DNA from 4 places in the Mesorhizobium sp. M8A.F.Ca.ET.208.01.1.1 genome. Region 4 is predicted to be linked to each of the others. Evidence: predicted binding sites of a transcription regulator. Region 4 holds the regulator's gene; each other region holds the start of a gene.
What was found. The regulator PhoB, encoded in region 4, activates phosphate uptake and scavenging genes when phosphate is short. The targets are predictions, from matches to a motif close to TGTCATNNANCTGTCAT.

Region 1 (7,460 bases), on a different contig from region 4:
CCTCAAATGCGCGATGCCCAACGGCAAGGTGAACATGGCGCTGCGCGACCAGCATTTGCTGGCGGTTCCGGCCGGCGACAACGTCATTCGCCTGCTGCCGCCGCTGACCGTCACCGATGCCGAGATTCACGAAGCGCTCGGCCGCATCCGCGCCGGCGCCAAGGGCCTGTCGGAGGCCATTGCCTCCGCCGCCGCGAAGTAATCCGGAACCATTCCTGATGTCAGTTCGCCATTTCACCGATCTTTCCACCGTTTCCGAAGGCGATTTGCGCTTCATGCTGGATGATGCGGTGACGCGAAAGGCGCGTCTCAGGGCCGGCGAGCGGACCAAGCCGCTCGAAGGCAAGGTGCTGGCCATGATCTTCGACAAACCGTCGACGCGCACGCGCGTTTCTTTCGACGTCGGCATGCGCCAGCTTGGCGGCGAGACCATCATGTTGACCGGCACCGAGATGCAGCTCGGCCGCTCCGAGACCATCGCCGACACCGCCAAGGTGCTGTCGCGCTATGTCGACGCCATCATGATCCGCACCACCTCGCACGAGCGGCTGCTAGAGTTGACCGAGAATGCCACCGTTCCGGTGATCAACGGGCTGACCGACGACACCCACCCCTGCCAGCTGATGGCCGACATCATGACTTTCGAGGAGCATCGCGGTCCGGTGGCCGGCAAGACCATTGCCTGGACCGGCGACGGCAACAACGTGCTACACTCGCTGCTCGAGGCCTCGGCACGGTTCCGCTTCAATCTCAACGTCGCCGTACCCGAAGGCAGCGAACCGGCGCAGAAGCATGTCGACTGGTCCAAGGCGCATGGCGGCAAGCTGCATTTCACCCGCTCGCCCGAAGAAGCCGTCGACCAGGCCGACTGCATCGTCACCGACTGCTGGGTGTCGATGGGCCAGGAACACCGTGCCCGCGGCCACAATGTCTTCTCGCCCTATCAGGTCAACGCGGCGCTGATGGCCAAGGCAAAGCCCGACGCCCTGTTCATGCATTGCCTGCCGGCCCATCGCGGCGAGGAGGTAACCGACGAGGTCATCGACGGACCGCATTCGGTGGTCTTCGACGAGGCTGAGAACCGGCTCCACGCCCAGAAGGCCGTGCTTGCCTGGTGTCTCGGTGCTTGATGTGTCTTGTTGCTTGATATGTCTTGGCGCCTGAAATGCCCAGGCGCTTGATCTGCGGGGGCGCGATGCCTATCTGCGCCGCATCACGCAAATCAAGCGCGTTTGGACGCATGTGCCCACCAGGGCCGCATGGCCGCGCCCTGGAGCTTTGTCATGTTGGAAAGCCATCAAGTGACTGAACATCACCCCAAACTCGGCGAGTTCGGCTACGCCGGCGACGATCACGTCGTTCCCTTCGAAGTCGGTCCGCTCGACGTGCGTGGCCGCACGGTGCAGCTCGGGCCGATGCTCGACGCCATCCTTGGCCGCCACGACTATCCCGAGCCGGTCGCCCGCCTGCTGGCGGAAGCCTGTGTGCTGACGGTGCTGCTCGGCACCTCGCTCAAGTTCGAAGGCAAGTTCATCCTGCAGACCCGTACCGACGGGCCTGTCGACATGCTGGTCGCGGACTTTTCCACGCCCTCGGCGCTGCGCGCCTATGCGCGTTTCGACGCGGATCGGCTCGAAGCGCTGGTCGCGGCCGGCGAGACCTCGCAGCAAACGCTGCTTGGCAGCGGCGTGCTGGCGCTGACCATCGATCAGGGCGCCCATACGCAGCGCTATCAGGGCATCGTCCAGCTCGACGGCGAAACGCTGGAAGACGCGGCGCGCACCTATTTCCGCCAGTCGGAACAGATCCCGACGGATATCAGGCTCTCGGTCGCCAAGCTGCTGACGCCCGGTATCGGCGGTGCGCGCGAGCAGTGGCGCGCCGGCGGCATACTGGCGCAGTTCCTGCCGCAATCGCCCGAGCGCATGCGCGTCCCGGACCTGCCGGGCGGCGATGGCGATCCGCGCGCGGAAGTCCACGATCCGGCCGATAATTCCTGGCAGGAACTCCTCGCCTTGCTGGGCACCATCGAGCCGACCGAGCTGATCGACCCGACCATCGGCGCCGAGCGGCTGCTCTATCGCTTGTTCCACGAGCATGGCGTGCGCGTCTTCGGCGGCGTCCCCGTCACCGACCAGTGCTCGTGCTCCAGGGACAAGATCCGCGATATCCTCGAGGGCTTCTCCGCGCAGGAGATCAAGGACAGCACCGAGGATGGCGGCATCCACGTCGCCTGCGAGTTCTGCTCGACCCAGTACGACTTCGATCCGGCCGAGTTTGCGGCTCAGTAAAGCTAGTCCCTTCTCCCCGTCACTATACGGGGAGAAGGTGCCGGCAGGCGGATGAGGGGCAGCGCCAGCGTTAGTACAGGAGCTCCTTGGCTCTGTCTGAAGAAAATTCTCGCAAGCTCGGCGCTGCCCTCATTGTCCTGCCGGACGGTCGTCACTCGAAAAGCCAAGCAATTGGCTTTTCGTCCGCTTCGCGGCCATTCCTCAACTCCCCCGTATAGTGACGGGAGAAAAGACGCTAATTCACCGTGCGCCTTGTCCCCGGCAGATCGAGCGAGAAGGCGGGGATGGCGATGTCGAAGGTCTCGCCGCGCTTGTTGCGCATCGTGTAGCGTCCGACCATGATCCCGGACGGTGTCGAGAGCGGGCAGCCGGACGTGTATTGATAGCTGTCGCCGGGATTGAGTTCCGGCTGGTCGCCGACAACGCCCGGCCCGCGCACTTCCTCGACCCGGCCGGCGCCATCGGTGATGTGCCAATAGCGCGACAACAACTGCACGAACTCGTCCGACTGGTTGTCGATCGTTATCTGATAGCCCCAGACATAGCGGTTCTCCGAGGGATCCGAACGGTCCTCGAGATAGAACGGCCTGACCTGCACTTCGATGTTGCGCGTCACGGCGCGGTACATGAGCGGCTCCAAAACAACCCGATGACTTTCAGCGCTCCCGGTGAGCAGGTCAACGTGCGCGTCTTGTCGCGGCTGACCTTGAACCGCAGGTGCCGGCAAAGAATGTCATTTAAGTGACACACGACAATGGTGGTGTGCACGAACCGGGCGACTCGGCGCTCTGTCGAACTGTTGAAAACGGCCACGATGCCGGCCGCCTTTCCGGAGTGACCAGATCTCGATGGAACTCACCTTCATAGCCGCCTCGCTTTCGACCGCACTCATCCTTTCAAACGCCGCCAGCATTTCGCTCGCCGCTTCACAGCTGAAACGGCGCAACACGATCGCCCCGCCAGCCGGCAAGCCGCAACCGGTCTCGATCGTCGTCCCGTCGCGGGGCGTCGAGCCGTTCACGCATGAGACGCTGGAACGCGCCTTCGCCCTCGACTGGCCACGCTACGAACTGATCTTCTGCGTCGCCCATACCGACGATCCGGTGGTCAAACTGATAAACAGGGCGATTGCCCGGTTTCCCAAGGTGCCGGCCCGGCTGCTGATCGGTGACGACCGCGTCAGCGCCAATCCAAAGCTCAACAATTGCGTCAAGGGTTGGGAAGCGGCACGCCACAACTGGGTCATCCTTGCAGATTCCAACGTCCTGATGCCGAGGGACTATGTCGAGCACATGATGGCGGCATGGCGGCCCGACACCGGCCTTGTCTGCTCGACGCCGATCGGCTCGCGGCCCGAGGGTTTCTGGGCCGATGTCGAATGCGCCTTCCTCAACACATTGCAGGCCCGCTGGCAGTATGCCGGCGAGGCGCTCGGCCTCGGCTTTGCCCAGGGCAAGAGCATGCTGTGGAACAAGCCGATGCTGGATGCCAATGGCGGCATTCGGGCGCTGGCCGCCGAGATCGCCGAGGACGCTGCCGCCACCAAGCTGGTGAACGGCCTCGGCTTGCGCGTCAATCTCGTTGCCGCGCCCTTCGAGCAGCCGCTCGGCCAGCGCACGCTTGGCGAGATCTGGTCGCGCCAGGCCCGCTGGGCGCGCCTGCGCCGCGTCACCTTCCCGCTGTTCTTCGCGCCCGAAATCCTGACCGGCGCGGCGGTGCCTCTCGCGCTTGCCCTGGTTGCTGCGGCGAGCGCCGGCATCAGCCTCTGGGCAACCGCGATTGCCGTGTTGGCGGCCTTCTACCTTCCGGAGTGCGCACTGGCCTTGTCCAAGGGCTGGTACCTGTCGCCGCGCATGGTCGCGGCCATGATTGCGCGGGACGTGATGCTCCCAACCCTCTGGGCGCGCGGCTGGCTCGGCGGCGCCGTCGACTGGCGCGGCAACGCAATGACCATCCGCACCAAGGCGGCCGAACTGGAGGAGACGCCGTCGCGCGCCTGATCGCCGCGACCGACGCTCCCAAACAGCCTATTTGGCGGCCTTCAGCGCCTGCGCGATGTCTTCCAGCAGGTCGTCGGCGTCCTCCAGGCCGACCGACAGCCTGAGCGTCCCTGGCCCGATGCCGAGTTCGGCGCGGGCCTCGTCGCTCAGGTTCTTGTGCGTCGTCGTCGCCGGATGGGTGATCAGGCTCTTGGCATCGCCGAGATTGTTCGAGATCAGCACGATGTCGAGGGCGTTCTGCAGCGCGAAGGCCGCCGGCTTGCCGCCCTTGACGTCGAGGCAGATCAGCGTCGAGCCGCCCGACATCTGCTTCTTGACGATGGCGGCCTGCGGATGGTCGGCGCGGCCGGGATAGATGACGCGGGCGATCTGCGGCTGCTCGGCCAGGAAGTCGGCGATCCTGCCGGCGCTTTCCGTCTGCTGGCGCACGCGCAGCGGCAGCGTCTCGAGCCCCTTCAGCAAGGTCCAGGCATTGAACGGCGACAGGCTGGGGCCGGTGTGGCGGAAATAGTCGTGCAGATTTTCGTCGATCCACTTCTTGTCCGACAGGATGACGCCGCCGAGGCAACGGCCCTGGCCGTCAATATGCTTGGTGGCCGAGTAGACGACGATGTGCGCACCAAGCTGCAACGGCTTCTGCTGCAGCGGCGTGGCGAAGACGTTGTCGACGACAAGCCGCGCGCCGATCGAATTGGCAAGCGAGGCGACGGCTGATATGTCGACGACTTCCAGCGTCGGATTGGTCGGGCTTTCCAGGAAGAACAGCTTGGTGTTCGGCCTGACCGCCTTTTCCCAATTGGCGATATCGGTGCCGTCGACCAAGGTCGCCTCGATGCCATAGCGCGGCGCCAGCGTCTCGACCACCCAGCGACAGGAGCCGAACAGCGCGCGCGCCGCAATGATATGATCGCCGGCCTTGACGCTGCACAGAAGGGCCGCGGTCACCGCCGCCATGCCCGACGCCGTGGCGCGCGCGTCCTCGGCGCCTTCGAGAGCGCACATGCGCTTTTCGAACATGTCGACGGTCGGGTTGGCGTAACGCGAATAGATGAAGCCAGGCTCTTCGCCCTTGAAGCGGGCTTCCGCCGCCTGGGCGGTTTTATAGACATAGCCCTGGGTCAGGTACATCGCCTCGGCGGTTTCGCCGAATTGGGAACGCAGGGTTCCGCCATGCACGAGTGCCGTCTGAGGTTTCCAGTTGCGCTTCTTGGTGCTCATCGCTTTGTTCCAGACACAAAAAAACCGGCCGCGAAAGTCGCAACCGGTCCATACGGCCTTGCGGCCCGACGGTCCTTTAGCGACTTGTTTAACGTGGCTGCAAGCCGACCGGCCAAATCACCACGGGATAACGACCCTTTAGACCCGCGCCACGCTTGCGTCAATTGCCGGCTTCATTAAGAGGTTTGTACCAAGGCAGGTTCCGCAAAAGTGCCCAGTGGTTTTGCGGCAAGAACCTGCACCAAAAGAGACCAGTCTTGGGCGGAGCCAGACTTTGCGGCAGACAGGCATTCTTCCCGATCAGGACATTTCGGCGCTGTTCAGGTCCGGCGCGCTGAAGTCGCCGCGCGCGCTCGATGCCGACCAGATCCAGCCGGCGAGCCTTGATCTCAGATTGGGCGAAAGGGCCTGGCGGGTGCGCGCCTCGTTCCTGCCCGGTCCCAATCACAAGGTCTCGGAAAAGCTCGACCGGCTGCAACTCCACGAGATTAATCTGACCGAAGGCGCGGTTCTCGAAACCGGCTGCGTCTATATCGTGCCGCTGCTCGAAAGTCTGGCCCTGCCGGCTGGCATTTCGGCTTCGGCCAATCCGAAGAGCTCGACCGGGCGGCTCGACATCTTCACCCGCGTCATGACCGATCGCGGCCACGAGTTCGACAAGATCGCCGCCGGCTATCACGGCCCGCTCTATCTCGAGGTCAGTCCGCGCACTTTTCCGATCGTCGTGCGCACCGGTTCGCGCCTGTCGCAGATCCGCTTCCGTACAGGCAACGCACTGCTATCGGAAGCCGAACTGCATGAATTGCACAACGCCGAAATGCTGGTCGCCACCGATCCGCCGAACATTTCCGGCGGCGGCATCGCGCTGTCGATCGATCTCAATGGCGACAAGGATGGGCTGGTCGGCTATCGCGGCAAGCACCACACCGGCCTCGTCGATGTCGACAAGCGTGCCGCACAGGACGTCGTCGATTTCTGGGAGCCGATCCACAAGAGCGGCGCCGGCGAACTGGTGCTCGATCCCGACGAGTTCTACATCCTCGTCAGCCAGGAGGCGGTGCATGTGCCGCCGCTCTACGCCGCCGAGATGACGCCCTTCGATCCGCTGGTCGGCGAGTTCCGTGTCCACTATGCCGGCTTTTTCGATCCGGGGTTCGGCCATTCGGCGTCCGGCGGCACCGGCAGCCGGGCGGTGCTCGAAGTGCGCAGCCACGAAGTCCCGTTCATCCTCGACCATGGCCAGATCGTCGGCCGGCTGGTCTACGAGCACATGCTGAAGCGGCCGCGGGCGCTTTACGGCACCGACCTGGGCTCGAACTACCAGGCGCAAGGCCTCAAGCTCTCAAAGCATTTCCGCGCGGTGCGCTAAGGTCGAAGCTGCCGATCTCCCCACGAGAGGGGGATGACGCCCCCGTGGCTTTTACAGCGCCTTCACCGCCACCTTCACCGGCTTTTCGATTTCCAGCGGGTTGCGCAGCGGCAGGCCGAAATCCCCTGCCTCGATCTCGAACACGTCGCCTGCTTCCGTGTTGATGCCGTCGGCGAAGGATAGCGTCGCGGTGCCGAACATATGCACATGCACGTCGCCCGGCTGGCGGAAGGCCGAATATTTGAAGTGGTGGTGTTCGAGATTGGCGATGGTGTGCGACATGTTCGTTTCGCCCGACAGGAACGGCTTCTCCCACAATGTCTTGCCGTCTCGCAGGATGCGCGACGTGCCGCGGATGTCCGAAGGCAGGTCTCCGATCAGGATTTCCGGCCCGAACGAGGCATTGCGCAGCTTGGAGTGGGCGAGGAAGAGATAGTTCACGCGCTCGGTCACATGGTCCGAGAATTCGTTCGACAGCGTGAAGCCGACGCGGAACGGCGCGCCATCGTCGCCGATGACATAGATCCCGGCGACCTCGGGTTCTTCGCCGGCATCCTTGGCAAAGGCCGGCGACATCAGCGC
Region 2 (7,460 bases), on a different contig from region 4:
GCGCCGACGGCTGAATCACTACAACAAGCTGCAGGACGCTTTTACGCCAAGCGCGGATGCCGTGCGTATCGACCAGCTGCCTTTTGAACCGAGCATGTACTATTACGACTTGAAGGAATTTGCCCGCTATTTCGATCCGTCACTGCTCATCGACCTGAAGTTCGGCGACGTAAAAGGCGTGCCCGAGCTGCCGACGCTCGTCAAGGACCGGCCGATCCGCGCCGACAACGGCAACGCCGTCGTGATGAAGTTCAATAAGTTCCGCCATTTTCACATGCCCACCGACGCCGTCGTCTTCACCGACAAACGCCCGGCTGTGGTCTGGCGCGGCGACCTCAACAATCCGATCCGGACACGGTTCCTGGATGTCGCGCGCGACTTGCCGTTCTGCGACGTCGGTTCGCACAAGCGCAATGCACCGGCTGCGTACAGCAAGCCCTTCCTCAGCATCAGCCAGCACCTGCGCTATCGCTACATCGTCTCGTTGGAGGGCAATGACGTGGCGACCAACCTCAAATGGATCATGAACTCCAACTCGCTCTGTCTGATGCCGCCGCCGACCTACGAGACATGGTTTGGCGAGAGCCAGCTCGAGGCTGGAGTCCACTATGCGCCGCTCGACTCGGACTTCTCCGATCTCCGTGAAAAGGTAGATTATTTCGAACGGCATCCGGCCGCGGCGGAGCGCATCATCGCCACGGCCAATGCCTACTGCCGCAAATTTTCCAATGAACGGGACGAGCAGGCGATCTCCCTGCTCGTCCTCTACAAATATTTCGTGCTCGGCGGCCAGATCGAACCCGATCCCGAACTCTGGCGGTTCATCGAGAGCTAGCCCTCGCTCTCGACCTGACGCTGATCAGATATCGCTGCGGTCGAGAACCAGATCGGCGGGGCCGAAGCGATCCTTCGCTGTCAGTTGCTGGTGCCAGTAGGGGTAGAGCAGGGGCGGCCGGCTTACGGCGTCGAGACGCTGGCGTTCCTCGGTGCCTAGCACCAGGGCGGCGGCCGCGAGATTGTCCTTCAGCTGGACGTCATTGCGGGCGCCGATCACCAGCGAGGAGACGGCAGGGCGGCCGAGCAGCCAGGCGAGCGCCACCTGTGCCGCCGAAACACCACGATCCCTGCCGATCTCGACCAGCACATCGACGATCCGCCACAGCCGGTCCTCGTCGCGGATCGGCGGCTCGGACCAGCCGGCGAGCTGGCGGGCGGTCGGGCTGTCGCGGCGGTATTTACCCGACAGCAGGCCGCCGGCGAGCGGGCTCCAGACCAGCACGCCCAGCCCCTGGTCGACCGAGATCGGCAGCAGTTCGTACTCGGCCTCGCGCGCTTCCAGCGTATAGTGGATCTGCTGGGTGACGAAGCGTTGCTGGTGGCGGCTGTCGCTGATGGAAAGCGCCTTCATCACCTGCCAGCCCGAATAGTTGGAGCAGCCGATGTAGCGCACCTTGCCCTGGCTGACCAAAGTGTCGAGCGCGGCAACGGTTTCCTCGAGCGGGGTGAGGCCGTCCCACTGGTGGACGAAATAGATGTCGATGACATCGGTCTTCAATCGCTTCAGGCTTCTCTCGCATTCACGGATCAGATGATGGCGCGACAGGCCCTCGTCGTTCGGGCCCTTGCCGATCCGCATCCGGGCCTTGGACGCGATCAGCACGTCGTTCTTGCGCTTGCCGCCGAGCGCTTCGCCTATGATCTCTTCCGACAGGCCGTTCGAATAGACATTCGCGGTGTCGATGAGGTTGATGCCGGCGTCGATGCACATGTCGATCATCCGCTTTGCTTCGGCGAGATCGCTGTTGCCGACCGCGGCGAAAGGCCCGGCGCCGCCGAAGGTCATTGTGCCAAGCGTCAGTGTCGAAACCTTCAGGCCGGAACGGCCAAGGGTGCGGTATTCCATGTCAGATCCTCACGATTTTGTTGAAGAGGCGTGCCGCCAAGGGCAGGCCTGGAACGCGACCGGGGATTTGTAGGACAATTCGGTAGGCTTGTCGCCATGCGATGACGCCGATCGATCATGCGTCGCGAAATTTGCACCGGCGGCAAATCGCGCCCGGGCTGCAATAAAACCGTCACCGCCGGCCTATATTGAAGTCGGCTCAGGTGTTTCCATTCCCGGCCGCTGGCAGCAATTTGGGGACGCCCCAGGGAACCGACAGGCTTGCAAGCGGAGCAGTTGATATGACCGAGCTAAGACAGAATTCCCCTGCCAAGGACTGGCTTGAAGCCGAACTCGCCGACACGCTCGACGAAGATTATGAACTCGAATTGTCGGAACCGGCGCTGTCGATGGAGATCGCCAAGATCTACAAGAACTCGCATCCGCCTTCGATCGATCGCATGCAGTATTTTCGCGACTTGATCACCCTTCAGTCCGAATTGATCAAGCTGCAATCCTGGGTCGCCTATCACAAGAAGAAACTGGTGGTGATTTTCGAGGGCCGCGATTCCGCCGGCAAGGGTGGCGTCATCAAGCGTATCACCCAGCGGCTCAATCCGCGTATCTGTCGCGTCGTGGCGCTTCCGGCGCCGACCGAACGCGAGAAGTCGCAATGGTATTTCCAGCGCTATGTCCCGCATTTGCCCGCAGGCGGCGAGATCGTGCTGTTCGACCGCTCCTGGTATAACCGCTCCGGCGTCGAGCGGGTGATGGGCTTCGCCAGCCCCGATCAGGTCGAGGAGTTTTTCCACGACGTGCCGGAGTTCGAGCGCATGCTGGTGCGCTCCGGCGTCACCGTGGTCAAATACTGGTTCTCGATCACCGATGAGGAACAGCAGATGCGCTTCCTGATGCGCATCCACGATCCGATGAAGCAGTGGAAACTGTCGCCGATGGACCTACAGTCGCGGGTGCGCTGGGAGCAGTACACCAAGGCCAAGGAAGAAACCTTCGCCCGCACCAACATTCCCGAAGCGCCCTGGTACATCGTCGAGGGCAACGACAAGAAGCGGGCACGCCTGAACTGCATCGACCATCTGCTCAAGCAGCTGCCATATGAAGAGGTGCCGCACGAGGAGATCACGCTGCCGGAGCGCGTTTTCAACCCGGAATACGAACGCCAGGTCCTGCCGCGCGAGCTTTACGTGCCGGAGAAATATTGAGTGACCCTTCCTTCTCCCCGTCACTATACGGGAGGTGCCGGCAGGCGGATGAGGGGCGGCGCCGAGCTTAAGCCCGCTTGATAACCACGTGCGTGGCCAGCGCTGTCGCCACCTGTTCGGTGCACGCGTAGCCAAGCTTGGGCATGTCGAGGCCAGCAAAAAGGTTCTCGCCCCGGCCAAGCAGCACCGGCGAAATCGCCAGGTGCATCTCGTCGATCAGCCTCTCCTGGAGATATTGGCGGATCGTATCGACGCCGCCGCCGACCCGCACGTCCTTGCCGCCAGCCGCCGATCTCGCCTGCTCGAGCGCCGAATGGATGCCGTCGGTGACGAAATGGAAAATCGTGCCGCCTTCCATGGTGATAGACGCCCGCTTGTGGTGCGTCAGCACGAAAACCGGCACATGGTAGGGCGGGTTGTCGCCCCACCAGCCCTTCCACTTGTCGTCAGGCCATTCTCCGCGGATCGGCCCGAACATGTTGCGACCCAGGATCCAGGCGCCGACATTCTCGAAGCTGCGCGCCGCGAACGCCTCGTTGGTATCGGTGGTGCCGCCATCTTGTCCGAGCACCATCTTGCGGAAGGTGCGGGTGTCGACAAACCACTTGTGCAAGGATCCTCCGCCGATGCCGAGCGGATTTTGCAGATCCTGATCAGGACCGGCGCCATAGCCGTCGAGCGAGAGGGTAAACGCGTTGACACGAAGTTTTGACATGAAGACCTCCTCGATAACCAGTTGTAATTTGCAAGTGGTTTTCTTTTAGCAAACTGATTGCGAACTGCAAGCGGTATTTTCGGATCGAAAGTATGTATCCGGACCTTTGCCGCCAGGCGATGTCGGGACTGTTTTTAGCGATCGGCCCGGACGGCCAGTGACGGCCGCCCAGGCCGCCGCGATATCAGCTCATTCGCCCGTCAGTTCCATGAAGCGGATGTGGTTGCTGAACGGGTCGATGACCTCCACCGTCAGCCGGCCGTCTTCATGCTCCAGGCCGGGATTCATGTAGCGATACTCCTTGCCGGCAAGCTCTTTGTGGAAGTCGCGGATGCCTGTCATATAAACGACCATGTTGCCGCCAGGCGTCGCGTCGCCCGCATGTTCGGACAGGTGCAGTGCAAGGTCGCCACGCGAGACTTGGGTATAGAGAGGGGAACTTTCCCCATAGCGGTGCTCCCAGTCCACGGTGAAGCCGAGGAAGCCTAGGTAGAATTCGTGCGCCTTGGCGACGTCGAAGATGCGAACGATCGGCGCGGTTCGCTCGAAGACGATCTTGTCTTGGCCGGCAGGCGGGGCTTCGATCTTCGCCGACAGAATATTCCAGCTCGCCAGTCCAAACTGGCGCGCGACGATCTCCAGGGCGTCACTGTGGCTGATCGTCAGGTCGCGGGCGGCAAGCGCCTCCCGCATGGCTTTCGCCATGGTCTTGGCATCGCTATAGGCAAGCATGTCCGTTTCCTCGGGTCACGGCGAAGCCTTCGTCAGTGCCCGCATTGCCGACGCCTTCGCCCGACGGTGAAACGGGTCAGGGAGCATCCTCTGGAGGCGTTCGCCATACCTCTTTGTCCGAGGTGCGGGCTGCCGGCCGCCCCCGGCCGTGCGACTATCATAGCTGCAGCTGCCGGTTTTTGTCAGCGGGAATTCGAAGGAACCGCCGACCGATCGAAAGAGTGGTGACACCTACTGAAAGGCATTGCCCGGGAAGTCGGGGCTAGCCCTTCAGCATCACAGCCACTTCGGGCGCGAAATAGGTCAGGATGCCATCGCAGCCGGCACGCTTGAAGGCGAGCAGCGATTCCAGCATCGCCTTCTCGCCATCGATCCAGCCATTTGCACCCGCCGCCTTGATCATCGAATATTCGCCCGACACCTGGTAGGCGAAGGTCGGCATCTGGAATTCGTCCTTCAGCCGGCGGATGATGTCGAGATACGGCAGGCCGGGTTTGACCATCAGCATGTCGGCGCCCTCGGCGATGTCCTGTTCGGCCTCGCGCACCGCCTCGTCCGAATTCGCGTGGTCGATATAGTAGGTCTTCTTGTCGCCCTTGAGCAGGCCGGCGGTGCCGACCGCCTCGCGATAGGGGCCGTAGAAGGCCGAGGCGAATTTGGTGGCGTAGGACATGATCGCCACGTCCTGAAAACCGTTGGCGTCGAGCGCGTCGCGGATGGCGCCGATACGGCCGTCCATCATGTCCGAAGGCGCGATGATGTCGGCACCGGCCGCCGCCTGGATGACGGCAGCCGCCGCGACCTGTTCCACGGTTTCGTCATTGACGATGATGCCGTCGCGCAGGATGCCGTCATGGCCATGGCTGGTGAACGGGTCGAGCGCGGCATCGGTGATGATGCCGATCTCGGGCACCGCGTCCTTTATCGCGCGGGTGGCGCGGTTGATGATGTTTTCCGGGTCGAGGATGTGCGAGCCTGTCTGGTCGCGCAGGCCGAGATCGACATTGGGGAAAGTGGCTAGTGCCGGAATGCCGAGCTTGGCAGCGCGTTCGGCTTCCTTGACGGCAAGGTCGACCGAAAGGCGGAAAACGCCGGGCATGGCGGCGATCGGTTCGCGGACATTTCTGCCCTCGACGACGAAGATCGGCCAGATCAGGTCGTCGACCGAAAGCCGGTTCTCCTGCACGAGCCTGCGCGACCAGTCGGCCTTGCGCATGCGGCGCAGGCGGCGGCTGCCGGTGACGTCGTCGACGCTGCGCGCGCCGGCAGGTTTTGCTGGGGTGAATTTGTTCATGGCCAAAACTCCGGATCGACGGCTTTTACCACGAGCCCCTGGTGCTGACCAATGCGACACGTTTGTGCCAGGGGTCAAAGCTGCCACAGCGCTGTCCCACCACGCCTATTGGGTCAGGGCTGCCCATTACCCGAAAGGATCTGCGCCGCGCCTCCGATGGCGACACGGAACGCCTCGTCGAAGCTGACCCCACGCACCTGCCAACGATAGGTCTTGCCGTGATCGGCCAGCCGCCAATCGGCGATCCAGCCGAATTCCTTGTCGCTCCATACGATGCTGCCGGCGAGCGCTCTGGCGCCACCGGCCTGTTTGGCCAGCCGATCGAGCCTTGCCATGTCGGCCGCGCGCAACGCTTCTTCGCTCAGGTCCCCAAGCTGCGCGGCCTTCGGAAAGACGACATGCATCAGTGTTGGACCGGTGGCATTGACGAAGGATTCGCGCATCGTCTCGCCACGCTTTTCCTCGGCCGTCAGTGCGAAATGCCGAGCGCCCTGTTCGGTCGTGAGAAAGACGGTGAGCGTCGGCCGCTCGCCAAGCCAGGGTTTGCCGCCGAGCGACGCCAGCACCTTGTCGATCACATCAGGCTTGTAGAGGCAGGTGAGGTCATGCGGCCGGTCATGCGTGCCTTGCTCGTCATGGATCGGAATGCCTTCCAGCCGGTCGCGGTACCGGAACGAGTCGACAAAGCTGCCGGCCTTGTCGCGCAGCGCGTCCATTTCGCGTCTGGCAAGCAGCCGCTGATCGCCCGAAACACGGACGAGGACCTTGTCGAGGCAAGTCCTGAAGCCGAGCTGACGGTTTTCTTCACCCTGGCCGGTGACGATGGTCTGCGATTGGTAAAGATCGCCGAGGTCGGTTGCCTTGGCGGGGACATTGGTTGCCCACGACGCAGACAGGCAACCCAGTACAAGGACGAGGCGCAAAAACTGCGGCATATGGCTCACTATCCGGCTCTTAGCCTGTCGTAATGGCTGCCAACGTCTAGCATCGGCCACCGCGTGCCGCCAAGACCGCGGCCGACAGGCTGCTGCCATTGACGCACCCATGCGCCGCCTTTAGCACTTCAGTCCCGCAGGCGCGGGGACAAGGATTCTCTGGCGATGGATTTTGGTGGAGGCGACGAAATTCGCTTCGAAAGGATGGGCAGGGCCGGCGTCGTCACGCTGACGCGGCCGCAGGCACTCAATGCCGTCACCCATCGCATGGTCAAGGCGCTGGACAAGGCCCTGCGTTCCTGGGAGCGCGACGACGGCGTGGACGTCGTCGCCGTCAAGGCCGAGGGCAGGGCGTTTTCGGCTGGAGGCGACATCCTGCACATCTACGAAGCCGGCCGGGCCGGAAAGCCGCCGGTCGAGTTCTTCGCCGACGAGTATCGGCTCAACGCCTATATCGCGCGTTTCAAGAAACCCTATGTCGCCCTCATCGACGGCATCGTCATGGGCGGCGGAGTCGGCATTTCCTTTCACGGCTCGCATCGGGTGATGACCGAAAATGCGCAGTTCGCGATGCCTGAGGTCGGCATCGGCTTTTTCCCCGATGTCGGCGCCAGTCATCTGCTGCCCGATCTCGGTGGTTCCTTCGGCATGTACCTGGCGCTGACAGGCAACCGCATCC
Region 3 (7,460 bases), 310 kb from region 4:
GAAATTCGCCTGCGTGCTTTAGGCTCCGCCTTCAAGATGCGTGTTCAAGACGCATCGCTGCGTACCCAACGATTGAGACCAATCTGGGAGGATTGTTATGACGTCGACGGCGCAGGAACTGCACCCGGCACCTACGCTGCAGCCGGGCAGGACGATCCTCGAACTCAACGGCCTCGAAAAGCGCTACCCCGGCACCCATGCGCTGAAGCCGGTGCACCTTGCCTTCAAAGCGGGCGAGATCCACGCCATTGTCGGCGAGAACGGCGCCGGCAAATCGACCCTCATAAAACTTCTGACCGGCGTCATGCCGCGTACCTCCGGCGAGGTCATCTGGGAGGGCAAGCCGGCGGCTTTGGCCACCCCGCACGAGGCGATGGCGCTGGGCATTAACGCCGTCCACCAGGAGGTGGTGCTGTGCCGCCATCTCACCGTCGCCGCCAACATGTTCTTAGGCGAGGAGGAGTCCCGCTTCGGCCTCCTGCAACAGCGCGCCATGGTCAAAGACGCGCAGAGGATCATCAACGGCCTCGGCTTCGACCTACCGGCGCATGTCATGCTCGGTGACCTCACCATCGGCCAGCAGCAGCTGATCGCGGCCGCCCGCGCCACCGTGCGCGGCACCAAGTTCCTGATCTTCGACGAGCCGACCGCCTACCTGACCCGCAAGGAGGCCGACCAGCTCTTCACCTTGATCCGCCGGCTGAAGTCGGAGGGCGTGACGATCATCTATATCAGCCATCGCATGGAGGAAGTGTTCGAGCTCGCCGATCGTGTTTCGGTGCTGCGCGACGGCACGCTGGTCGGCACCAGGAACATCAGCGAGACCAATGACGCCGAACTCGTCAAGCTGATGATCAACCGCTCGATCGAACAAATCTACCACAAGGATCATTTCACTCCGGGTGCCGCGATCGTCGAGGCCAGGAACCTCTCGGGCAAGGGCTTCGAAAACGTGTCGATGACAGTCCGTGCCGGCGAGATCGTCGGGCTCTACGGCCTGATCGGCGCCGGACGCAGCGAATTCGTCACCACGCTCTACGGCCGGCACAAGAAGTCGGCCGGCCAGGTCCTGTGGGAAGGCAAGGATGTCCAGATCAACTCCGAGCATGACGCGATCAAGCTCGGCATGGCGCTGGCGCCGGAAAGCCGCCGCGACCAGGGCCTTTGTCTCAACCTGCCGGTTGGCCTCAACCTCAATTTGCCGATCTACAAGCGCATCTCCCGCAACCTGTTGATCTCGAGCGCGAAAGAGAAGGCCGAGGCCGACCGCCAAATCGCCGGCCTCAGGATCAAGACCCCGACGCGCCATGCGTTGGCTTCCAGCCTTTCGGGCGGCAATCAGCAGAAGATCGTCATCGGCAAATGGCTGGCCCATGGCGCCAAGCTGTTCATCTTCGACGAGCCGACGGTTGGCGTCGATGTCGGCACCAAGGCCGAAATCTACCGCCTGTTCAGCGCGCTCTTGTCAAAGGGCGCCGGCATCATCCTGATCTCATCCTATTTGCCGGAAGTCTATGAACTGGCCGACACGCTGCACGTGTTCCGCCGCGGCAAGCTGGTGGCCACGCACGGCTTCCACACCGCCGATCACGAGGACATCCTCACACAGGCGCTCGCCGAGAAACAAGAAAAGTTGGGAGGAAAGACATGAGCACCGAGGCGATCCCTGCCGAAAAACCGAAGCGCAATTACAACGCCCTGTTCGGACTGACGCTGCTGGCGCTGCTGGTGCTGCTGTGGGTCATCCTGTCGTTATCCACATCGAGCTTCGCGTCGGCCAACAACATCTCGAATCTGCTGCGCCAGGGTTCGATGATCGCCATTTTGGCTGTCGGCCAGACCTTCGTCATCATCACCGGCGGCATCGATCTGTCCGTGGGCGCGGTGGTTGGCTTCGCAACCGTCATCGCCGCGATGTTGATCAACGCCGGCGTCCCGGTCTTCCTCGCCATCCTGCTCACCTTGCTGGTCGGCGTCGCCATCGGCCTCTTCCATGGTTTTGGCATCGTCAAGATGGGCCTGCCGCCTTTCATCATCACGCTGGCGACCCTGACGTCGCTGCGCGGCATTGGCCTCTTGATGACCAACGGCAATTCGATTTCGATCAACAATGATGCTTTCCAGGAATTCTCGCGCAACTCCTTCCTCGGCGTCCCTAATCTGTTCTGGATGGTCCTGCTGGTCGGCATACCCGCCTATGTCTTCCTGCATCACAGCCGCTGGGGCCGGTATCTGTTCTCGGTTGGGTCGAACGCCGAGGCCTCGCGCCTGTCCGGCGTTAACGTCCAGCGCACCATCTTCATGGCCTACACGCTGTCGGGTCTGTGCGCGGCGTTCGTCGGCGTGCTCTTGGCTTCGCGCATCGGCATCGGCAACCCGACCCAGGCCGAAGGGTGGGAACTGCAGGCGATCGCCTCGTCGGTGATCGGCGGCACCTCACTGTTCGGCGCGGTCGGCTCGGTGCACGGGCCACTGCTCGGCGCCTTCATCCTGGCGACCATCAACAACGGCGCCAACCTGCTCAACGTCAACGCCTTCTGGCAGCGTGTCATCACCGGCGTGCTGATCATCGTCATCGTCTATTTCGATGGCCTGCGCCGCCGCGGCGGCAAGTAGTCAACGAACCGAAAATCGAACTCCGGCCCAGTATCAAAACGGGCCGGAGTTTTCGTAAACCCAAATTGGACCGAACCATGAAAGCCGTCGTCTGCCGCTCGCCCGGCGAACTCATTCTGGAAGACCGTCCCGCTCCCGGCTCGCCGCCTCCCGGCTGGGCACTGGTGGCGGTCAGCCATGTCGGCATCTGCGGCACCGACTATCACATCTTCGAGGGCAAGCACCCGTTCCTCGCCTACCCCCGCATCATGGGCCACGAAGTGTCTGGCACCGTCGTCGAAGTCGGCGAAGGAGCCGGTCTTGCGGTCGGCGAACCGGTGATCATCAACCCCTATCTCTCCTGCGGCAAATGCATCGCCTGCCGCCACGGCAAGCCCAATTGCTGTGTGCGCATCGAAGTGCTCGGCGTGCATCGCGATGGCGCCATGTGCGAACAGATCCTGGTGCCGACGCAGAACCTCTATCCCACCAACGGCCTGTCGCTCGCCGACGCCGCCGCCGTCGAATTCCTGGCCATCGGCGCCCATGCCGTGCGCCGCGCGCGTTCCGAGCCCGGTGCACGCACGCTGGTCATCGGCGCCGGTCCGATCGGCCTCGGCACCGCCATCTTCGCCCGCATCGCCAGGCTCGACGTCAGCTTGCTCGACATGAGCAGCGAAAGGCTGGGCTTCGCGTCAAGCGAGCTCGGCTTCTCAGTCCTTGACGGCTCACAAGCGCCGGTTGCCGATCTGGTGCGCGACGCGACTGGTGGCGAAGGCTTCGACGTGGTCTTCGACGCCACCGGCAACACCTCCTCGGTGCAATCGGCCTTCGCCCATGTCGCGCATGGCGGCACGCTTGTGCTGGTCAGCGTCGTCAAGGACGACATCGTCTTTTCCGATCCCGAGTTCCACAAGCGCGAGATGACGCTGGTCGGCAGCCGCAATGCGCTGCGCGCCGATTTCGATCATGTCGCCGCCTCGATCCGCAATGGCGCCGTGCCGCTGGCCAAGCTCGTCACCCACCGGACCACGCTGACCGATACGCCAGGGGATCTCGCACGCTGGGTCCATGAAAAGTCGGGCCTGATCAAGGCCGTGATCGAGATCGGATAGCCGGGGCGTTACAGCGCCGACAGCTTCAGCTCCACCCGCTCGGCCGGAAAACGTGACTCCGAAAACTGGATCGGCTGGCCGTCGGGCGTGACGTTGACCGCCACCGTGACCAGCACGATGGCGCCCGGCTGCAGATCGAGATCGGCAAGATCCGCGGCGTCGGCATGGCGCGCCGAGAGCACGGTCGATTGCCTGAGATAATCGTCGATGCCGAAACGCGCGAGCGACGCGGTGATCGAACCGGTCTGCGCCATCGCCTCGTCGATGCCGGCAAAGCGTCTGGCATCGAACCAGCTGGCAGCACGCGACACGGACCGTCCGTCGGCCTCGCCGCGTGTTTCCAGCCGCATCACGTCAGCGCCCCTGGCAAGGCCAAGACCCTCGGCGACACGCTGGCTGGCCGGCTCGATCGATGAAGAGAGCAGCACGATGTGTCGTTCCGACGTCTGTCCCTGCAGGCCCGCCGAGAAACGCGTACGCGCGCCGATCGGATAGGACAGCCGCTTGCGCGACAAGACGAACGTGCCGCGCCCTTGCTCGGCCCGCAGCACGCCCTCCTGCACGAGGGCCGATATGGCGCTGCGTACTGTGTGACGGTTGACGCCGTAGCGCTCGGCCAGCGCGACTTCGGGCGGCAGCGCGGCATTTTCGGCGAAATCGCCAATGGCAATCGCTTGCAGGATCCTGTCGGCGATCTGGCGCCATAGTGAAACACCGCTGCGCCGCTCGATGCTGTCGGCCGCTTGCTGCCCGATCATGTTTTGCCCCCGCCTGTCACGCACCCGTCATGGACTCGCGTTAGGGAATATGTATAATTTGTATAGTTGTCTATATCAATAGACAAATCTGGCGAAGAGGAAAGCTGCCGATGCGAGGACAGGAAGCCCGCGACCAGGCCGAGCGCAAAGCCGCCATGGCGACGCTGGCGCAATCCAGCGGCGACGACATCGTCCGGCTCTGGAACGAGGCCGGCCTGCCTTCGCAAGCCGAGCTGCTGCGCGGTCCCGAGACCGGCCTGGTCACGCTGCGTGGCCGCATCGGCGGCGGCGGCGCGCCCTTCAATGTCGGCGAAGCGACCGTTACCCGCGCCACGGTCCGGCTGCCGTCCGGACAGGTCGGTCATTGCTACGCGCTTGGCCGCGACAAGCAGAAGGCGAAGCTGGCGGCCATCGCCGACGCGCTCTGGCAGGACCCTGCCCGCCGCGCCGAGGTCGAGACCAGGCTCATTGCGCCCTTACGCTCGGCTCTGACCGTTGCCCACGAAAAACGCCGTGCCGAGACGGCGGCGACGAAAGTGGATTTCTTCACCATGGTTCGCGGAGAAGATTGATGGATATCGCGGCACAATCGATCGAGGGCGGTTTCGCCGATCCGGTCTTCAACGCACAGACCGTGTTTCGGGCAGTCATGGACGCCATGGCGCGGCCGGGCAGCGTCCAGCCCTTGCCGGGCCTGGCCCGCCCGCCGGCGCCGCTTTCGGCAACATCAGGCGCCATTGCACTGGCGCTCTGCGACAACGACACGCCGCTCTGGCTCGACCCGGCCCTGCACGCCTCCGCGGCGATCGGCTCCTGGCTTGGTTTCCACACCGGTGCGCCGCTTGCCAACACCCCGGCCGACGCGCATTTCGCGTTTGTTGCCACACCGGCCGAAATGATGGCGCTCGACGGTTTCTCACAAGGCACGCAGGACTATCCCGATCGATCGACAACGCTGATCCTGCAGGTCGGCGATCTCACTTCAGGAACCCCGCTGTTGCTCGAAGGCCCCGGCATCGAAACCAGCGCCACGATCGCGCCGGCACAAATGCCGCGCCATTTCGTCGAGCAGTGGAAGCAAAACAACAAGCGCTTTCCGCGCGGCGTCGACATCGTCCTCGCCACATCGCAAGGCGTAGCCTGCCTGCCGCGCACGACGCGCATCAAGACGATGGAGGCTTGAAGATGTATGTCGCGGTAAAAGGTGGCGAAGCCGCCATTGCCAACGCCCACGGCCTGCTTGCCGACCGCCGGCGCGGTGACCGCTCGGTGCCCGCGCTCCGCCTCGACCAGATCGTCGAGCAGCTGGCGCTGGGTGTCGACCGGGTGATGAGCGAAGGCTCGCTCTATGACCGTGAACTCGCCGCACTCGCCATCGTCCAGGCGCGCGGCGACATGATCGAAGCGATTTTCCTGGTGCGTGCCTACCGCACCACGTTGCCGCGCTTCGGTTACACCAGACCGATCGACACCAGCGCGATGCTGGTCGAACGGCGCGTCTCGGCGACTTACAAGGACCTGCCTGGCGGCCAGCTGCTTGGCCCGACCTTCGACTACACGCACCGCCTGCTCGACCCCGAGCTTGCCACCGGCGCCGATGTCGCCGAGCCCTTGCAGCGCGCCCGCGAAGCCGAGCCCATGCCGCGTGTCTCGGCCATCCTCGCCCGTGAAGGCCTGATCGAGCCCGATGGCAAGATGCCGCAGGATCACATCCCCGGCGACATCACCCGCGAGCCGCTGGAATTCCCGATGGCGCGCGACATCCGCCTGCAGGCGCTGTCACGCGGCGACGAGGGTTTCCTGCTGGCGCTCGGCTATTCCACGCAGCGCGGCTACGCCCGCAACCATCCCTTTGTCGGCGAGATCCGCATAGGCGAGGTCGAGTTGGAGCTTGACGTTCCCGAACTGCCCTTCGCGGTGCCGCTCGGCACGGTGCGGGTCACCGAATGCCAGATGGTCAACCAGTTCAAGGGCTCGGCCAAGGCGCCGCCGCAATTCACGCGCGGCTACGGTCTCGTCTTCGGCCAGAGCGAGCGCAAGGCAATGGCCATGGCGCTCTGCGACCGGGCGCTACGCGCCTCCGAGTTGGGCGAGGACGTCGTCGCCGCCGCGCAGGACGAGGAGTTCGTCATTTCGCATTCCGACAATGTCCAGGCGACCGGCTTTGTCGAGCATTTGAAACTGCCGCACTATGTCGACTTCCAGGCCGAACTCGACCTCGTGCGCCGCATGCGCGCCGAGTATGAGGCCCGCGAAAATCCAGCGAAGGCGGAAGAAACGAAGGAGGCAGCGGAATGACTGCGCAACCGACCGACATCGCCACCTACAACTTCGCCTATCTCGACGAACAGACCAAGCGGATGATCCGCCGCGCGATCCTCAAGGGCATCGCCATTCCTGGCTACCAGGTGCCGTTCGCCTCGCGCGAAATGCCGATGCCCTACGGTTGGGGCACCGGCGGCGTCCAGGTCACCGCCTCGATCATCGGCCCCGACGACGTGCTGAAGGTCATCGACCAGGGCGCCGACGACACCACCAATGCTGTGTCGATCCGCGCCTTCTTCAAGAAGGTCGCCAATGTCACTGTCACCACCGATACCGCCACCGCCAGCATCATCCAGACCCGCCACCGCATCCCCGAGCATCCGCTGACCGCCGGCCAGGTGCTGGTCTACCAGGTACCCATTCCCGAGCCGCTGCGCTTCCTCGAGCCGCGCGAGACCGAAACGCGCAAGATGCATGCGCTGGAGGAGTATGGCCTCATGCATGTGAAGCTCTATGAGGACATCGCCAAGCACGGCCGCATCGCCACCACCTATGCCTACCCGGTCAAGGTCGAGGGCCGTTATGTCATGGACCCCTCGCCGACGCCGAAGTTCGACAATCCCAAAATGCACCGCTCGCCGGCCTTGCAGCTGTTCGGCGCCGGCCGCGAAAAGCGCATCTACGCGGTGCCGCCCTTCACCGATGTGGTGAGCCTCGACTTCGAGGA
Region 4 (7,460 bases):
CATGATGGCGACCGCGGACGTCTGCACCGACAGGTTCCACAGATTGCGCGGCGTGAGAAACGTGCGGCTGTCGAAATCGAGCGGATTGACGCCGAGACGCAGGCTCGAAATCACATGCAGCGCGACCCAGATCAGCAGCAGGGCGCCGATCATGCCGAGCATGCGGGTGTCGATCTCGGTCGCCTTCAGGAACCGGGCGACCGCGCCGAGTTCCGAGGCGCGCGCGGTATCGGCCTGCGGGTTGGACGTCGTATCGGTCATGATTTCCTCCAACCGGCTGGCCGTCTACGCGGATGCCGAAGCCAGCCTAGAAGCTATCCGCGTGATGCGGAAACACAAATCTTTTTGAGAAAACGCCGCGGCTTTGGGCCGCGGCGCCTTCATTTCTTCAAGCGGTCAAACTCAGTTGCAGGCCGCAACGCTGCCGGCGGCGACGCCCGCGCAGACTTCGTCCTTCTTGATCCAGCCGGCGTCGATGACGAGGTTGAGATTATCCTTGGTGATGGCGACCGGGGTCAGGAACAGCGACTTGACGGTGTTGCCGCCAGGCGTCGTGAAGTCCTTCACGCCGGCGATGTCGGTCATCTTCTTGCCGTCGGCGAGCTGCGAGGCGATCTCGGCGGCGTTCTTGCCGAGTTCACGCGCGTCCTTCCACACCGACACGGTCTGGGTGCCGAGCGCGATGCGGTTGAGCGCGGCATGGTCGCCGTCCTGGCCAGAGACCGGCACGGTGCCGGCGAGCCCCTGCGCCGTCAGCGCCGCGACGACGCCGCCGGCGGTGCCGTCATTGGCCGCGACCACCGCGTCGACCTTGTTGTCATTGGCGGTGAGGAACTGCTCCATGTTCTTCTGGGCGTTGGCGGGCAGCCAGCCGTCCGTATAGGCCTCGCCGACATTCTTGATCTTGCCCGAGTCGATGGCTTCCTTCAGCACTTCCATCGAGCCCGAGAACAGGAAGTCGGCATTCGGGTCGGCACCCGAGCCCTTGATGAAGACGTAGTTGCCTTCAGGCTTCACCTTGAACACTTCGCGGGCCTGCATGCGGCCGACTTCCTTGTTGTCGAAGGTCAGGTAGAAGACGTCCTTGTTTTCGATCAGGCGGTCATAGCCGACGACCGGAATGCCCTCGTCGAGCGCTTTCTGCACCGCCGGACCGATGGCCGAGGCATCCTGCGCCAGGATGATCAGCGAATTGGCGCCCTGCGAAATCAGGCTCTCGACATCGGTCAGCTGCTTGCCGGGATTGGACTGCGCATCGGCGGAAATGTACTTGTCGCCCGCGGCCTCGATCGCCTTCTTCATGGCGGCCTCGTCGGTCTTCCAGCGCTCTTCCTGGAAGTTGGACCAGGAAACGCCGATGACCTTGTCCTTCGCCTGCGCGACCGACACCAGTGTCAGCGACATGGCGACACCCGCCAGGATGGCGGCTGTGAATCTCTTCATGATATCCTCCCTGCGCCGCGTATGGCGCGACCAAACTGGCCCGAAGGCCGGCACAAAGGCTCTATTTTTTCGAGCCTCGAAAAAACACTGGTCCATCGCCAGAACACTGTCAACATCGATTCTGATGGATTTTGAGGTGCCAGAAATTTTTTTCGAGCCTCGCAATAAATAAATGACAGCACCGGCCGCTTCTGCCAGTGTTTGACCCTGTTGCCGGAGGTATTCGAGGGGGATCAAGAACCGCGGCAACCGGGAGGGAAAGCATGTCGGTGGGAATCCGCCACGACGATCTGCGCCGGCGCAACCGCGCAATGGTGATTGCAGCCGTGCGCCGGGATGGTCAGCCCTCGCGCACCGAGATCGCCGCCACCACTGGCCTCAGCCACTCGACCATATCGGCGATATCCGCCGACCTGATCGGCGAAGGTATCCTGACCGAAGGCAAGCCGAACGAGGCCGGCTCACTCAAACGTGGCCGGCCGCAGGTTGGCCTCGGCCTCAACCCCGAGGCCGCGGCTGTGATGACCGTGGTGCTGTCGCTGAATTTCCTATCCGTCGCCGTCATCGATTATGCCGGCCAGGTGGTCGCCGAGGAGCAGCGCCGGCTGGACACGCTGACCATGTCGCGCGAGGCGCTGATCGGCGAATGCACGGCAATAGTGCGCCGCCGCATCGAGGACCCCGATCTCGATATCCGCAGTGTTGCCCGCATCGCGCTGGCGATCCAGGGCATCACCGACACCAAGGCGCGTGCCATGCTGTGGTCGCCGATCACGCCGCAGACGGACATTGCCTTCGCCGACATACTCGAAGCCGAATTCGGCATCCCCGCCACCATGGAGAACGACTGCAACATGATGGCGGTGGCGTTGCGCTGGCGCGACCCTCAACGCTACCGCGACGACTTCATCGCCATCCTGCTCTCGCACGGCATCGGCATGGGCCTGGTGCTCAAGGGCGAACTGTTCACCGGCACCCATTCATCGGGCGGCGAATTCGGCCACATGATCCATCGCCCGGGCGGCGCGCTCTGCCGTTGCGGGCGGCGCGGCTGCGTCGAGGCCTACGCCGGCAACTATGCCATCTGGCGTAATGCCAGGCAGCTTGGCGAGGACGCCGAACCGGTCGCCGATGTCAGCGACGCGCAGATGCGGACACTCGCCGCGACGGCAAGGGAGAAAGACGGACCGGAGCGCGAAGCCTATCGCAAGGCGGGCGAGGCGCTGGGCTATGGGCTGGGCAGCCTGTTCGCGTTGATCGACCCGGCGCCGGTCGCCATGGTCGGTGTCAGTGCCGCCGCCTTCGATCTGATCGAGCCGGCCTTGCGCGAGGCCATCGCCCAGACCGCCGGCGGCCAGCATTCGGAATCGATTTCCTTCGACACCGAGCCGAACGAACTGCCGCTCATTCGCGAAGGCTGCGCCATGCGCGCCTTGACCTTCGTCGACCAGGAGATTTTCGCGCCGGGCGTGCAGGCGAGAGGCAGTGCTGGGAAGAGCGTGGCCTGAGCGAACGCTCCGGTGAATCACCACCAATGCTGGAGGTTGGCCGAGCGCCCTCAAGGTCGTGATCCCTGGGCGGAGCAGCCGCGAAGCGGCGTCGCGGAGACCCTGGGATCCATGCCGTGACCTCGATCGTAGAGTGCAACGGTGCAGAATTCTGCACTGCGGCGACGCGTCGAGGTCCCGGCATCGATCCTCGGGTCTGCGCCGCGTCGCTTCGCTCCTTGCTCCGCTCGTGGATGACGAAGTCAGGGGCGTAGCCGCCCTCGACCTAGTCTTCCCTGATCGCGTAGCCCGCGCCGCGAATGGTGCGGATGACGTCGGGCATGCGGCCATTGTTGACCGCCTTGCGCAGCCGGCCGACATGCACGTCCACCGTGCGCTCGTCGATATAGATCGTCTCGCCCCAGACATTGTCGAGCAACTGGCTGCGCGAGAACACCCGGCCGGGATGGCGCATCATGAATTCGAGCAGCCGGAACTCGGTCGGTCCGAGCCGGATTTCGCTCTTCTTGCGATAGACCCGGTGCGATTCACGGTCGAGCACGATGTCGCCGACCTTGAGCACGCTGGACAGCACTTCCGGCTTGGCGCGACGCAGCAGCGCCTTGACCCGGGCCATGAATTCCGGCGTCGAGAACGGCTTGACCAGATAGTCGTCGGCGCCGGTCGAAAGGCCACGCACGCGGTCGCTCTCCTCACCGCGCGCCGTCAGCATGATGATCGGCAACCTCTCGGTCTCGGGCCGCATTCGCAGGCGCCGACAGAGTTCGATGCCGGAAACAGCCGGCACCATCCAGTCGAGCACCAGGAGGTCGGGCACATTCTCCTGGAGGCGGATCTCGGCTTCGTCGCCGCGCGGCACCACCTCGACCTGGTAGCCTTCCGATTCCAGATTGTAGCGGAGGAGCACGCCGAGCGGCTCCTCGTCCTCCACCACCATGATGCGTGGCGCGATCATTGGCAGATCATCCTATCGTCAAGCCGCCGGCGCCGACATCGCCGTCTCGTCCTGCTTCGGACGATTGGCGGGCAGTTGCGTTCCGGTCAGCACATAATACGCATTCTCGGCGATGTTGGTCACATGGTCGCCGATGCGCTCGAGATTCTTGGCGCAGAACAAGAGATGCGTGCAAGCCGTGATGTTGCGCGGATCCTCCATCATGTAGGTCAGCAGTTCGCGGAACACCGAGGTGTATTTGACGTCGATGCGTTCGTCGTCATTCCTGAGCTTGGCGAGGGCGGCGGCATCGCCGGCCGCATATTCCTCGACCACGCCCTGCACCTGGATCAGCACCAGCTGCGCCATGGAATCGATCGAGTGCGACAGGTCGCGCGGCGTCGCGGTGAGGCCGACGGAACCGACGCGCTTGGCGATGTTCTTGGCAAGGTCGCCGATGCGCTCGAGGTCGCCCGCCATGCGGATCGAGCCGACGACATGACGCAGATCGTCGGCCATCGGCTGGCGCTTGGCGATCAGGGTGATGGCGCGGTCGTCGAGTTCGCGCTGGCGCGCATCCATGATGGCGTCGTCGGAGACGACGCGCTGTGCCAGCGCGTTGTCGGAATTCAGCAGAGCCTTGGTGGCGCCGCCGACCATCGTGCCGGCGAGATCGCCCATGTCGCTGATCAGCCTGCTGATCTGTCCGAGATCCTCATCGAAGGCTGCGACTGTGTGTTCGGCCATGATCCTGGTCCTCGTATGCGTGATATCAGCCGAAGCGGCCGGTGATGTAGTCCTGCGTGCGCTTCTCGCGAGGCGACGTGAAGATCTTCTCGGTCTTGTCGAATTCGACCAGTTCGCCCAGATACATGAACGCCGTCTGGCGCGACACGCGCGCCGCCTGCTGCATGTTGTGGGTGACGATGACGATCGTGTAGTCGGCCTGCAGCTCGTCGATCAGTTCCTCGATCTTGGCGGTCGACAGCGGATCGAGCGCCGAGGCTGGTTCGTCGAGCAGGATGACTTCCGGCTTCACCGCCACGGTGCGGGCGATGCAAAGACGCTGCTGCTGGCCGCCCGACAGGCTGAGGCCGCTGGCGTTGAGCTTGTCCTTGACCTCGGTCCACAATGCCGCGCGCTTCAGCGCCTGTTCGACACGGCCGTCCATCTCGGACTTGCTGATCTTCTCGTAGAGACGGACGCCGAAAGCGATGTTCTCGTAGATCGACATCGGGAACGGCGTCGGCTTCTGGAACACCATGCCGATCTTGGTGCGCAGGAGATTGAGATCCTGCGAGCGGTCGAGGATGTTCTGGCCGTCGAGCAGCACCTGGCCGTCGGCGCTCTGCTTCGGGTAGAGCTCGTAGATGCGGTTGAAGACGCGCAGCAGCGTCGACTTCCCGCAGCCCGACGGGCCGATGAAGGCGGTGACGCTGCGCTCGGGCAGCGACAGGCTGATATCCTTCAACGCCTTCGACTGGCCGTAGTAGAAGTTGAGGTTCTTGACCTCGATCTTGGCCTTATCCACGGCCACTTCGGGCGTGTTCAACTCGGTGGACAACATCGGTTTCATCTGTCCTCTCTGCGTCCGGTAAGGCTGCGGGCGAAAATGCTCAGGCCGAGAACCGTCAGGGTGATTATGAGTGCGCCGGTCCATGCCAGTTGCTGCCATTCCTCATAGGGGCTGAGAGCGAACTGGAAGATGGTGACAGGCAGGCTGGCCATCGGCGCGTTGAGATTGCTCGACCAGAACTGGTTGTTGAGCGCGGTGAAGAGCAGCGGCGCCGTCTCGCCGGAGATGCGGGCGATGGCGAGCAATATGCCGGTGACGATGCCGGAGAGCGCGGCGCGGTAAGCGACAGATTTGATGACCACCCAGCGCGGCGCGCCGATCGCGGTGCCGGCTTCACGCAGCGCGTTCGGCACCAGGTTGAGCATGTCCTCGGTGGTGCGCACCACGACCGGAATGACCAGGATGGCCAGCGCAACGGCGCCGGCAATGGCGGAGAAATGTCCCATCGGCCGCACCATCAGCTCGTAGACGAACAGGCCGATGATGATCGATGGCGCCGACAACAGGATATCGTTGATGAAGCGCACGATGGTGGTGAGCTTGGAGAAGCGGCCGTATTCGGCCATGTAGGTACCGGCGAGCACGCCGATCGGCGTGCCGACGATCACGGCGATGATCGTCATCACCACGCTGCCGTAGATGGCATTGAGCAGGCCGCCGGCGTCGCCGGGCGGAGGCGTCATTTCGGTGAACACGGCCAGCGAGACGCCGGACAGGCCCTTGTAGAGCAGCGCGCCGAGGATAAGCGCCAGCCAGGCGAGGCCAATGCCGGCGGCGACGACGCACAGCGTCATCATCACGCCATTCCTGCGCTTGCGGCTTTGGTGAAGCGATGCGGCTGTGGACATCGGTCAGGCTCCCGTACGGGCGTCGATGCGCATCAGCATGTAGCGTGCGATGGCAAGGATGAGGAAGGTGATGACGAACAGGATCAGGCCGAGCGCCACCAGCGAGGAGGTGTAGAGATCGCCAACGGCTTCGGTGAATTCGTTGGCGATGGTCGCCGAGATCGTCGTGGCGGGCGCGAACAGCGAAGTCGAGATGCGGTGCGCGTTGCCGATGACGAAAGTGACGGCCATCGTTTCGCCGAGCGCACGGCCAAGGGCGAGCATGACGCCGCCCATGATACCGATCCGGGTATAGGGAATGACCACGCGCCGCGTCACTTCCCAGGTCGTGCAACCGATGCCGTAGGCCGACTCTTTCAGCACCGACGGCACGGTGTCGAACACGTCCTTGGTGATCGAGGTGATGAAAGGCAGGATCATGATGGCGAGGATCATCGCCGAGGTGAGCAGGCCGATACCATAGGGCGGGCCGGCAAACAGATTGTTGAGCCCGGGAACACCATGGAACAGCCAGATGATAAAGGGTTGCACCGTCGTCTGCAGGAACGGTGCCAGCACGAACAGGCCCCAGATCCCGTAGATGATCGAGGGGATGCCGGCGAGCAGTTCGACCGCCATGCCAATCGGGCGCCGCAATGCGCGCGGGCAAAGTTCGGTGAGAAAGATCGCGATGCCAATGCCGAGCGGCACGGCAATCAGGATGGCGATGGCGGATGTGATGATGGTGCCGTAGATGGGCGCCAGCGCACCGAATTTCTCGGTCACCGGGTTCCAGCTTTCCGTGGTCAGAAAGGAGAAGCCGAAGGTCGAGAGCGCTTGCCAGGAACCGGCAAACAACGAGATGGCGACGCCGCCAAGCAGGACCAGAACCAGGATCGCGGCGGCGCGGGTCGCCGCATGGAAGATCGTGTCCGTCAGCGCGAAACGTCTGACGATCGCATCGCGCGAGCCCTTGATGGCTGGCAAGGCTTCCTGGACAGCACTCATGTCAAGCTCGGCTCTTTGTGTTGAGAAAAAGGAGCGCCGCGCAAAGCGGCGCTCCTTCGGGTGATGTTACTCGCCAGCGTAGACCGGCTTGCCGCCGGCCTGGATGTCGGCCTTCCACGAAGCCTTGATCAGGTCGACGACGCTGTCGGGGATCGACACGTAGT

Region 1: the regulator PhoB is predicted to act here: its motif matches at 3,023-3,039, upstream of EN851_RS26840 (ceramide glucosyltransferase).
Region 2: the regulator PhoB is predicted to act here: its motif matches at 2,063-2,079, upstream of ppk2 (polyphosphate kinase 2).
Region 3: the regulator PhoB is predicted to act here: its motif matches at 4,483-4,499, upstream of phnF (phosphonate metabolism transcriptional regulator PhnF).

The regions. Positions count from the first base shown of each region.
Region 1 is NZ_SRUT01000007.1:216,361-223,820, forward strand. Features, by position in the region: gene EN851_RS26820 (aspartate aminotransferase family protein) at 1-202, shown strand, start outside; gene argF (ornithine carbamoyltransferase) at 219-1,130, shown strand; gene EN851_RS26830 (Hsp33 family molecular chaperone) at 1,260-2,291, shown strand; gene apaG (Co2+/Mg2+ efflux protein ApaG) at 2,527-2,919, opposite strand; gene EN851_RS26840 (ceramide glucosyltransferase) at 3,140-4,291, shown strand; gene EN851_RS26845 (O-succinylhomoserine sulfhydrylase) at 4,319-5,509, opposite strand; SAM riboswitch at 5,566-5,643, opposite strand; gene EN851_RS26850 (2'-deoxycytidine 5'-triphosphate deaminase) at 5,784-6,878, shown strand; gene araD1 (AraD1 family protein) at 6,930-7,460, opposite strand, start outside.
Region 2 is NZ_SRUT01000001.1:1,572,567-1,580,026, reverse strand. Features, by position in the region: gene EN851_RS08185 (glycosyl transferase family 90) at 1-835, shown strand, start outside; gene EN851_RS08180 (aldo/keto reductase) at 860-1,903, opposite strand; gene ppk2 (polyphosphate kinase 2) at 2,185-3,105, shown strand; gene EN851_RS08170 (dihydrofolate reductase family protein) at 3,173-3,820, opposite strand; gene EN851_RS08165 (glyoxalase superfamily protein) at 4,010-4,552, opposite strand; gene hemB (porphobilinogen synthase) at 4,815-5,846, opposite strand; gene EN851_RS08155 (DUF2066 domain-containing protein) at 5,960-6,781, opposite strand; gene EN851_RS08150 (enoyl-CoA hydratase/isomerase family protein) at 6,947-7,460, shown strand, end outside.
Region 3 is NZ_SRUT01000002.1:571,839-579,298, forward strand. Features, by position in the region: gene EN851_RS13255 (sugar ABC transporter ATP-binding protein) at 98-1,651, shown strand; gene EN851_RS13260 (ABC transporter permease) at 1,648-2,616, shown strand; gene EN851_RS13265 (zinc-binding alcohol dehydrogenase family protein) at 2,694-3,710, shown strand; gene phnF (phosphonate metabolism transcriptional regulator PhnF) at 3,719-4,468, opposite strand; gene phnG (phosphonate C-P lyase system protein PhnG) at 4,579-5,040, shown strand; gene phnH (phosphonate C-P lyase system protein PhnH) at 5,040-5,651, shown strand; gene EN851_RS13285 (carbon-phosphorus lyase complex subunit PhnI) at 5,654-6,766, shown strand; gene EN851_RS13290 (alpha-D-ribose 1-methylphosphonate 5-phosphate C-P-lyase PhnJ) at 6,763-7,460, shown strand, end outside.
Region 4 is NZ_SRUT01000002.1:883,348-890,807, forward strand. Features, by position in the region: gene EN851_RS14785 (sugar ABC transporter permease) at 1-261, opposite strand, end outside; gene xylF (D-xylose ABC transporter substrate-binding protein) at 403-1,443, opposite strand; gene EN851_RS14795 (ROK family protein) at 1,707-2,951, shown strand; gene phoB (phosphate regulon transcriptional regulator PhoB) at 3,217-3,906, opposite strand; gene phoU (phosphate signaling complex protein PhoU) at 3,925-4,632, opposite strand; gene pstB (phosphate ABC transporter ATP-binding protein PstB) at 4,658-5,461, opposite strand; gene pstA (phosphate ABC transporter permease PstA) at 5,458-6,309, opposite strand; gene pstC (phosphate ABC transporter permease subunit PstC) at 6,313-7,296, opposite strand; gene pstS (phosphate ABC transporter substrate-binding protein PstS) at 7,363-7,460, opposite strand, start outside.